DNA from 3 places in the Enterobacter sp. 186315 genome. Region 1 is predicted to be linked to each of the others. Evidence: predicted binding sites of a transcription regulator. Region 1 holds the regulator's gene; each other region holds the start of a gene.
The links. Region 1 encodes PurR, which represses purine synthesis genes. Its sites were predicted from a motif close to CANGCAAACGTTTGCNTG; they were not measured.

Region 1 (3,280 bases):
ATTATTCTCTTGAAGTGGTGGACGCTGTCGCCCGTAACGGCAGCTTTAGCGCAGCCGCGCAGGAACTGCACCGCGTCCCGTCAGCCATCAGCTATACGGTGCGGCAGTTAGAGGAGTGGCTGGCAGTTCCGCTCTTTGAACGCCGCCATCGCGACGTGGAATTAACGCCTGCGGGGGCGTGGTTTTTAAAAGAAGGGCGTTCTGTTATCAAAAAAATGCAGATCACCCGCGAGCAGTGCCAGCAGATCGCCAACGGCTGGCGCGGGCACCTGTCGATTGCGGTGGATAACATCGTCAAGCCCGAACGCACCCGGCAGATGATTGTGGATTTCTATCGTCATTTCTCCGACGTGGAGCTGCGCGTCTCCCAGGAGGTGTTCAACGGCGTATGGGACGCGCTGGCGGACGGCAGGGCAGAGATGGCGATCGGCGCGACCCAGGCCATTCCGGTAGGGGGGCGCTACGCGTTTCGGGATATGGGCATGCTGAGCTGGACGTGCGTGGTGGCAAGCACGCATCCGCTGGCGCAAATAGCCGGGCCGCTGAGCGACGACACGCTGCGCGACTGGCCGTCGCTGGTGCTGGAAGATACCTCGCGCTCGCTGCCCAAGCGCATCACCTGGCTGCTGGACAACCAGCGACGGGTGGTGGCGCCGGACTGGGAATCCTCCGCGACCTGTCTGTCGGCGGGGCTGTGCGTGGCGATGGTGCCGGTCCATTTTGCGCGCCCGCGCATCGATGCCGGAGAGTGGGTGGCGCTGGCGCTTGAGAACCCGTTCCCGGACGCGGCCTGTTGCCTGACGTGGCAGCAAAACGACGTCTCGCCCGCGATGGCCTGGCTTCTGGATTATTTAGGGGATAGCGAAACCCTGAACCGGGAGTGGCTACGGGAGCCAGCTTAGCTGGCCCCGTAAAGAGATTAACGGCGGTAGTCGCGGAACGGGCCGTCTGCGACCGAGCGGCGCTCGATAAGACGCGGATGAACCTCAATAGACTGGGACTCTTCGCGCTTGTTCACGATCCTGTCCATCAGCATATTGAAGGCCGTTTCGCCCAGCGAATCTTTCGGCTGGTGGATAGTGGTCAGCGCCGGGGTGAAGAAACGCGCGTTGCGCACGTTGTCATACCCGATCACCGAAATATCCTGCGGCACGCGAAGGCCCAGCTCGTCGGCGGCACACAGCGCGCCCATCGCCATGATATCGCCGCCGCAGAATACGGCGGTCGGACGGTGCTGCTGGGACACGATTTGCTGCATCGCGCGGTAACCGGATTCCGGCTCAAAGTCACCCTGCACGATCCAGTTTTCCGGTACGGCGATCAGCGCTTCTTCCATCGCTTTCATAAAGCCCGCCAGACGACCGGCACCGGTGTTGCGCTCCAGCGGGCCCGGGATCACGCCAATCTCGCGGTGACCGCGTTCAATCAGGTAACGTCCGGCCATGTAGCCGCCTTCGAAGGCGTTATCGATAACCGAGTCGGTGAAGTCTGCGCGCGCTTCGCCCCAGTCCATCACCACCATCGGGATATGACGGTACTCTTCCAGCATCGAAAGCACGGACTCCGGATATTCGGAGCACATCACCAGCAGGCCATCCACGCGCTTTTGCGCCATCATCGACAGATAGGCGCGCTGCTTTTCAATGCTGTTCCAGGCGTTGCCCAGAATCAGGGTGTAGCCTTTCTGGAAGCAGTTTTTCTCAACCGCTTCGATAATTTCAGCGAAATAGGCCGCTTCGCTGCTGGTCGCCAGCAAACCAATCGACTTGGTGTGGTTTACCTTGAGGCTACGCGCCACCGCACTTGGAGAGTAGTGCAGCTCTTTGATCGCCGCCCAGACGGCGTTGCGCGTTTCTTCAGCAACAAAACGGGTTTTGTTAATTACATGTGATACGGTTGTAGTGGAAACGTTTGCTCGTTTTGCCACGTCTTTAATTGTTGCCATTAAATGTCACTCCAGACCATATCCTAAGCTCCTGAAAAACGGGAAGGTAAACGTTTGCCTTCTCACACCCTTAACGCGCAATTCTGGATTGCGGCACGCCGGGAAAACGACACGGGACGTCAGGAGGGGATCAATGGCCGGTACGCTAATAAATTTAGCGTGGAATTTTGTCCTATCTTGATGAAAAGGGGAAGAGTTAAAATGAGGATCGGTTTAAATCCAGGAAGATTTTTGACCTGAACTGTGTAAAAATGAGCAAGCTCACTTTTCGTGGGGGGATTAAAAGGAGAAAAATTGATGAGTTCCGATCTGAAGTTTTCGCTTGTTACCACCGTTATCGTGCTGGCGTTAATCGTGGCTGGCGGTTTGACGGCCGCGCTGCACTGATTTACAAGGGGGGAGAGCCTTCTCCCTCCTCAATACCTTCCTCGATTGTTACTTCTTCAGCAAAAATCTTTTGCCAAATTGTTAACTTCTCATTTTTTGTGATTGGTGTCATGCTTTCGGCTTCTTTGTCCTGTGTCGCGTAATGACACGGCAACCGGAGTTGACCCATGAAAATCAATTTTCCCCTGCTGGCCCTGGCGATTGGCGCTTTCGGGATTGGCACCACTGAATTCTCCCCAATGGGATTACTGCCCGTTATCGCCCGGGGCGTGGATGTCTCGATCCCGGCCGCCGGGATGCTGATCAGCGCCTACGCCATTGGCGTGATGATCGGCGCGCCGTTAATGACGCTGCTGCTCTCTCACCGTGCGCGACGCAATGCGCTGATTTTCCTGATGGCTATTTTTACGCTGGGCAACGTGCTCTCCGCCATTTCGCCGGATTACACCACGCTGATGCTGTCGCGTATTCTGACGAGCCTTAACCACGGGGCCTTCTTCGGCCTGGGTTCAGTGGTGGCCGCAAGCGTGGTGCCGAAGCACAAGCAGGCAAGCGCCGTAGCAACCATGTTTATGGGGCTGACGATCGCCAATATCGGCGGCGTGCCCGCTGCGACCTGGTTAGGCGAAGCCATTGGCTGGCGTATGTCCTTCCTCGCCACGGCGGGGCTTGGCGTGGTGGCGATGGCGGCGCTGTTCTTCTCGCTGCCGAAGGGCAGCGCAGGGGAGCGTCCTGACGTGCGTAAAGAGCTGTCGGTGCTGCTGCGCCCTCAGGTGTTGTCTGCACTGCTGACTACCGTGCTGGGCGCGGGAGCGATGTTTACGCTCTATACCTATATTTCGCCGGTGCTGCACGACATCACTCACGCCACGCCGCTGTTTGTGACCGCGATGCTGGTGCTGATTGGCGTCGGCTTCTCGGTGGGCAATTTCCTCGGCGGCAAGTTTG
Region 2 (3,280 bases), on a different contig from region 1:
CCGGAGCCTGGGTAAATATTTCCTGTTAGTCGATAACATGCTGGTTGTGCTCGGCTTTTTTGTCGTGTTCCCGCTTATTTCGATTCGCTTTGTCGATCAAATGGGCTGGGCGGCATTAATGGTCGGCATCGCGCTCGGCCTGCGTCAGTTTGTTCAGCAGGGGCTGGGGGTATTTGGCGGAGCCATCGCCGACCGTTTTGGCGCAAAACCGATGATCGTCACCGGCATGTTGCTTCGCGCGGCAGGCTTTGCCACGATGGGGATCGCCCACGAGCCGTGGCTGCTGTGGTTCTCCTGCTTCCTCTCCGGCATTGGCGGCACGCTGTTCGACCCGCCGCGTACCGCGCTGGTGGTTAAACTGATCCGCCCGCAGCACCGGGGTCGCTTCTTCTCTATTCTGATGATGCAGGACAGCGCCGGGGCGGTGATCGGCGCGCTGCTGGGAAGCTGGCTGCTGCAATACGATTTCCGCCTGGTCTGCGCCACCGGGGCGGTGCTGTTTATCCTCTGCGCGCTCTTTAACGGCCTGTTCCTGCCCGCGTGGAAGCTCTCGACGGTGAAAGCGCCGGTCAGCGAAGGTCTGGGCCGGGTGCTGCACGACAAACGCTTTGTCACCTACGTGCTGACCCTGACCGGGTACTACATGCTGGCGGTACAGGTGATGCTGATGCTGCCGATTATGGTCAACGATATTGCGGGCTCCCCGGCGGCGGTGAAATGGATGTACGCCATTGAAGCCTGTCTGTCATTGACGCTGCTCTACCCGATTGCCCGCTGGAGCGAACGCCGCTTTCGCCTGGAGCACCGCCTGATGGCGGGCCTGCTGCTGATGACCCTGAGCATGATGCCCATCGGTCTGGTGAGTACCCTGCAACAGCTCTTTATGCTGATTTGCACCTTCTACATCGGCTCGATTATCGCCGAACCGGCGCGTGAAACCCTGAGCGCGTCGCTGGCGGATGCCCGGGCGCGGGGGAGCTACATGGGGTTCAGCCGTCTTGGGCTGGCTCTGGGCGGCGCGCTGGGCTACACGGGCGGCGGCTGGCTATTTGACGCCGGTAAAGCGCTGCACCAGCCTGAGCTGCCGTGGGTAATGCTCGGCGTGGTGGGCTTTATTACGCTTCTCGCCCTGTGGTGGCAGTTCAGCCAGAAGCGCAGCGCCAGCGGAATGCTCGAACCCGGCGCATAACCTTTCCTTTCGGCGGGAGCCTCTCCCGCCCCGTTTATCAGTTTTTTCTGCTGGTCTGCGCCATTTCACACTGACATACTGTCGCAACAGGACAGAAGCGCCTTCATTTTGAGGAACCCCATGAAGAAGATTGTCATTGCCGCAGCCTTAGTCGTCAGCGGCCTGCTGGTGGGTTGTAACCAGCTTACGCAATATACCGTCAGCGAGCAGGAGATTAATCAGGCGCTGGAAAAGCATAATAACTTTTCTAAAGACATTGGCGTGCCGGGCTTAGCCGACGCGCATATCGTGCTCAGCAAACTGAGCAGTCAGATTGGCCGCGAAGAGCCGAACAAAGTCACCCTTTCCGGGGATGCCGATCTGGATATGACCTCGCTGTTTGGCAATCAGAAAGCCAATATCAAGCTGAAGCTCAAAGCGCTGCCGGTGTTTAATAAAGAGAAAGGTGCAATCTTCCTGCAAGAGATGGAGGTGGTGGACGCGCAGGTGACGCCGGAGAAAATGAAACCGGTGATCCAGACTTTGATGCCCTACCTGAACCAGTCGCTGCGCAGCTACTTCAACCAGCAGCCCGCCTATGTGCTGAGCGAAGACAAGAGCAAGGGCGAATCCCTGGCGAAGAAATACGCGAAAGGGATAGAGGTGAAGCCGGGAGAGATTGTCATTCCCTTCACCGATTAACCTAAGGGGCGCTCAGGCGCCCTATTTTTTTACGGAATAAAGTGCAAACGAAAACGTTTCCGCATATGATTTGTGTCCGGCAAAAACAGCCAGCCTAATGACTGATTTCTCACAAGCCGGAGCTTCCATGACTGCACAATCCCAGGTTCTTAAAATCCGCCGCCCTGACGACTGGCATATCCATCTGCGCGATGGCGATATGCTGAAAACCGTCGTGCCTTATACCAGCGAAATTTACGGCCGCGCGATTGTTATGCCTAACCTGGTTCCGCCAGTCACCACCGTGGATGCCGCAATCAGCTATCGCCAGCGTATCCTTGACGCCGTTCCGGCGGGACATAACTTTACCCCGCTGATGACCTGCTACCTGACCGATTCACTGGACCCCAACGAAGTGGAGCGCGGGTTTAACGAAGGCGTGTTCACCGCCGCCAAACTTTACCCGGCGAACGCCACCACCAACTCCAGCCACGGCGTCACCAGCATCGACGCCATCATGCCGGTGCTGGAGAGAATGCAAAAGCTGGGAATGCCGCTGCTGGTTCACGGCGAAGTCACCCACGCCGAGATTGATATTTTCGATCGTGAAGCGCGCTTTATCGAGACCGTAATGGAGCCGCTGCGCCAGCGTCTGCCCGCGCTGAAGGTGGTGTTTGAACACATCACCACCAAAGACGCCGCCGAATACGTTCGCGACGGCAACGACCTGATTGCCGCGACCATCACCCCGCAGCACCTGATGTTCAACCGTAACCACATGCTGGTGGGCGGCGTGCGTCCGCATCTGTACTGCCTGCCGATCCTCAAGCGCAATATCCACCAGCAGGCGCTGCGTGAGCTGGTGGCGAGCGGCTTTACCCGCGCGTTCCTCGGCACCGACTCCGCGCCGCACGCGCGTCATCGTAAAGAGGCGAGCTGCGGCTGTGCGGGCTGCTTTAACGCCCCGACCGCCCTTGCCAGCTACGCGACGGTGTTCGACGAGATGAACGCGCTGGCGCACTTTGAAGCCTTCTGCTCCCTGAACGGCCCACGTTTCTACGGTCTTCCGGTGAATGAAAGCTTTATCGAACTGGAGCGTAAAGCGAGCCAGGTGGAGGAATCTATTGCCCTGACGGATGATACGCTGATCCCGTTCCTGGCCGGGGAAACCGTGAACTGGACGGTTAAACGCTAAAAAATTCGCAGCCCCTTGTTGTCAAACCTATAATATACCTGTATAAATAAACAGTATATTACACAGGGGGCATTTATGCGTATTGAAGTGACCATTGCCAAAACAACCGTTCTGCCTGCTGGCGCGCTGGATGCGCTGGTGGGTGAACTATCCCGCCGTATTCACCACAGCTTTCCCGAAAACGACAGCGCCGTAACCGTCCGTTACGCCGCTGCGAATAATCTGTCCGTCATTGG
Region 3 (3,280 bases), on a different contig from region 1:
TGATGGAACATCTCGGCAAAGGCGAAATCTATACCAGCGTGGCGCAGGCCTGGCACGCTGCGATGGCGGATGCTAAACCAGAAGATACCGTGCTGGTGTGTGGTTCGTTCCACACCGTTGCACATGTCATGGAAGTTATGGACGCGGGGAGAACCGGTGGCGAGTAAGTTTCAGAACCGTTTAACAGGAACCATTGTGCTGGTTGCGCTCGGGGTGATTATTCTCCCCGGTTTGCTCGACGGGCAAAAAAAGCATTATCAGGACGAATTTGCCGCGATCCCGCTGGTGCCTAAACCTGGCGATCGCGACGAGCCTGACATGTCGCCTGCGGCGACCCAGGCGCTGCCTGCGCAGCCTCCGGAAGGGGCGGCAGAAGAGGTGCGGGCAGGGGATGCCGCGGCGCCTTCGCTGGATCCTTCTCGTCTGGCGATAAGCACCAGCAGCGATATCGATCCTGTTCCGGTGCCGGTCGAACAGCCAAAACCTGTCGAAAAACCAAAAGCCGTTGATAAGCCGAAACCGCAGCGCGATAAAACCGCCGATCAGCTCGCGGCGGCGTCAGAAACGCCACCTCCGGCCAAACCTGCCCAGCAGGATGCGGCACCTACAGGGAAAGCCTATGTGGTGCAGCTCGGCGCGTTAAAAAATGCTGAAAAAGTCAACGAGGTGGTGAGTAAACTGCGCGGCGCGGGATATCGTGTTTACACTTCACCTTCCACGCCGGTGCAGGGTAAAATCACCCGCATCCTGGTCGGGCCTGAAGCATCGAAAGATAAGCTTAAAGGGTCGCTGGGTGAGCTGAAGCAGATCTCCGGTCTGAGCGGTGTGGTGATGAACTACAGCGCGAACTGATAATAATACCCCTCACCCCGGCCCTCTCCCCTGAGGGGAGAGGGTGAAAATCGCCTCGAGCGAGTTTGTAACATACTGCATCGTACAGTTCCCTCTCCCCTCCGGGGAGAGGGTTAGGGTGAGGGGCGTTGAACATTTTTTCAGCGCCTTTTTTATTTACGCGTGGAAAGGAAATCCCTGCGCAAACGTTTTCTTTTTCTGTTAGAATTCGCCCCGAACTGGATGACAGGGCGTTTAATCGTGGGACACATATGGTCTGGATTGATTACGCCATCATTGCGGTGATTGGTTTTTCCTGTCTGGTAAGCCTGATCCGTGGCTTTGTTCGTGAAGCGTTATCGCTGGTGACATGGGGTTGTGCTTTCTTTGTTGCCAGTCATTACTACACTTACCTGTCTGTCTGGTTCACGGGCTTTGAAGATGAACTGGTCCGAAATGGAATCGCGATTGCGGTGCTGTTTATCGCAACGCTGATTGTCGGCGCTATCGTGAACTTTGTGATAGGTCAGCTGGTCGAGAAAACCGGTCTGTCAGGGACGGACAGGGTGCTCGGGATCTGTTTCGGCGCGCTGCGAGGCGTGTTGATTGTAGCCGCGATACTGTTCTTCCTTGATACCTTTACCGGGTTCTCAAAAAGTGAAGACTGGCAAAAATCGCAGCTCATTCCTGAGTTCAGCTTCATCATCAGATGGTTCTTTGACTATCTGCAAAGCTCGTCGAGTTTCTTGCCCAGAGCTTAACGAGGAAAAGACGAATGTGCGGTATTGTCGGTATCGCCGGTTTCATGCCGGTTAACCAATCTATTTATGACGCGTTATCGGTGCTTCAGCACCGTGGTCAGGATGCTGCGGGTATCATCACCATTGATGCACACAACTGCTTCCGTTTACGCAAGGCAAACGGCCTGGTAAACGATGTGTTTGAAGCCCGCCACATGCAGCGTCTGCAAGGTAATATGGGGATTGGTCACGTTCGTTATCCTACTGCTGGCAGCTCCAGCGCCTCCGAGGCTCAGCCTTTCTACGTCAACTCACCGTATGGCATCACGCTTGCCCACAATGGCAACCTGACCAACGCCCATGAGCTGCGTAAAAAGCTGTTCGAAGAGAAGCGCCGCCACATTAACACCACGTCTGATTCTGAAATCCTGCTCAACATCTTCGCGAGCGAGCTGGATAACTTCCGCCACTATCCGCTGGAAGCCGACAACATCTTCGCCGCCGTAGCCGCGACTAATCGCCTGATCCGCGGCGCGTATGCCTGCGTGGCGATGATTATCGGTCACGGGATGGTTGCCTTCCGCGACCCGAACGGCATCCGTCCGCTGGTGCTCGGCAAGCGCGATCTGGGCGACGGTCGTACCGAATACATGGTTGCCTCTGAAAGCGTGGCGCTGGATACCCTGGGCTTTGAGTTCCTGCGCGACGTCGCGCCGGGTGAAGCGGTCTACATCACCGAGAAGGGCCAGCTGTTTACCCGCCAGTGCGCGGATAACCCGGTCAGCAACCCGTGCCTGTTCGAATACGTTTACTTTGCCCGTCCGGACTCCTTCATCGACAAGATTTCCGTGTACAGCGCGCGCGTGAACATGGGCACTAAGCTTGGCGAGAAGATTGCCCGCGAGTGGGACGATCTGGATATCGACGTGGTCATTCCTATTCCGGAAACCTCCTGCGATATCGCGCTGGAAATCGCCCGCATTCTGGATAAACCGTACCGTCAGGGCTTCGTGAAGAACCGCTACGTTGGCCGTACCTTTATCATGCCGGGCCAGCAGCTGCGCCGTAAGTCCGTGCGCCGCAAGCTCAACGCCAACCGCGCGGAGTTCCGCGACAAGAACGTGCTGCTGGTGGACGACTCTATCGTGCGCGGCACCACCTCTGAGCAGATTATCGAGATGGCGCGCGAGGCCGGTGCGAAGAAGGTCTACCTGGCGTCTGCGGCACCGGAAATTCGCTTCCCGAACGTGTACGGCATCGATATGCCAACCGCTAACGAGCTTATCGCTCACGGTCGCGAAGTGGATGAAATTCGCCAGATCATCGGCGCGGACGGCCTGATTTTCCAGGATCTGAACGATCTGATCGACGCGGTGCGCGCCGAGAACCCGGACATTCAGCAGTTCGAATGCTCGGTGTTTAACGGGGTGTACGTCACCAAAGACGTCGACCAGCAGTATCTTGACTATCTGGACTCGCTGCGTAACGACGATGCTAAAGCCGTTCAGCTGCAAAACGATCTCGAAAGTTTAGAGATGCACAACGAAGGGTGATCCTGCCGCAGGTGAGGGCGCATGCCCTCACTTGCAACTCCCCGTAAAATCCTGCACAGTCAGCCCTGAAATCAGTAAGGGCGAGAATCATGAAACGACTCATAGTAGGGCTTAGCGGTGCCAGCGGCGCGATTTACGGCGTGCGCCTGTTACAGA

Region 2: a site for PurR is predicted at 1,917-1,934, ahead of pyrC (dihydroorotase). Genes of this name have one in related genera too.
Region 3: a site for PurR is predicted at 1,031-1,048, ahead of cvpA (colicin V production protein). Genes of this name have one in related genera too.

The regions. Positions count from the first base shown of each region.
Region 1 covers NZ_JBPTTK010000001.1:172,749-176,028, forward strand. The annotation lists gene punR (DNA-binding transcriptional activator PunR) at 1-902, shown strand, start outside; gene purR (HTH-type transcriptional repressor PurR) at 920-1,945, opposite strand; gene cydH (cytochrome bd-I oxidase subunit CydH) at 2,243-2,332, shown strand; gene ACSVHP_RS00855 (MFS transporter) at 2,500-3,280, shown strand, end outside.
Region 2 covers NZ_JBPTTK010000021.1:11,992-15,271, reverse strand. The annotation lists gene mdtH (multidrug efflux MFS transporter MdtH) at 1-1,189, shown strand, start outside; gene ACSVHP_RS18765 (lipoprotein) at 1,310-1,870, shown strand; gene pyrC (dihydroorotase) at 1,998-3,044, shown strand; gene dinI (DNA damage-inducible protein I) at 3,120-3,280, shown strand, end outside.
Region 3 covers NZ_JBPTTK010000012.1:83,968-87,247, reverse strand. The annotation lists gene folC (bifunctional tetrahydrofolate synthase/dihydrofolate synthase) at 1-167, shown strand, start outside; gene dedD (cell division protein DedD) at 157-852, shown strand; gene cvpA (colicin V production protein) at 1,104-1,592, shown strand; gene purF (amidophosphoribosyltransferase) at 1,607-3,124, shown strand; gene ACSVHP_RS14790 (UbiX family flavin prenyltransferase) at 3,214-3,280, shown strand, end outside.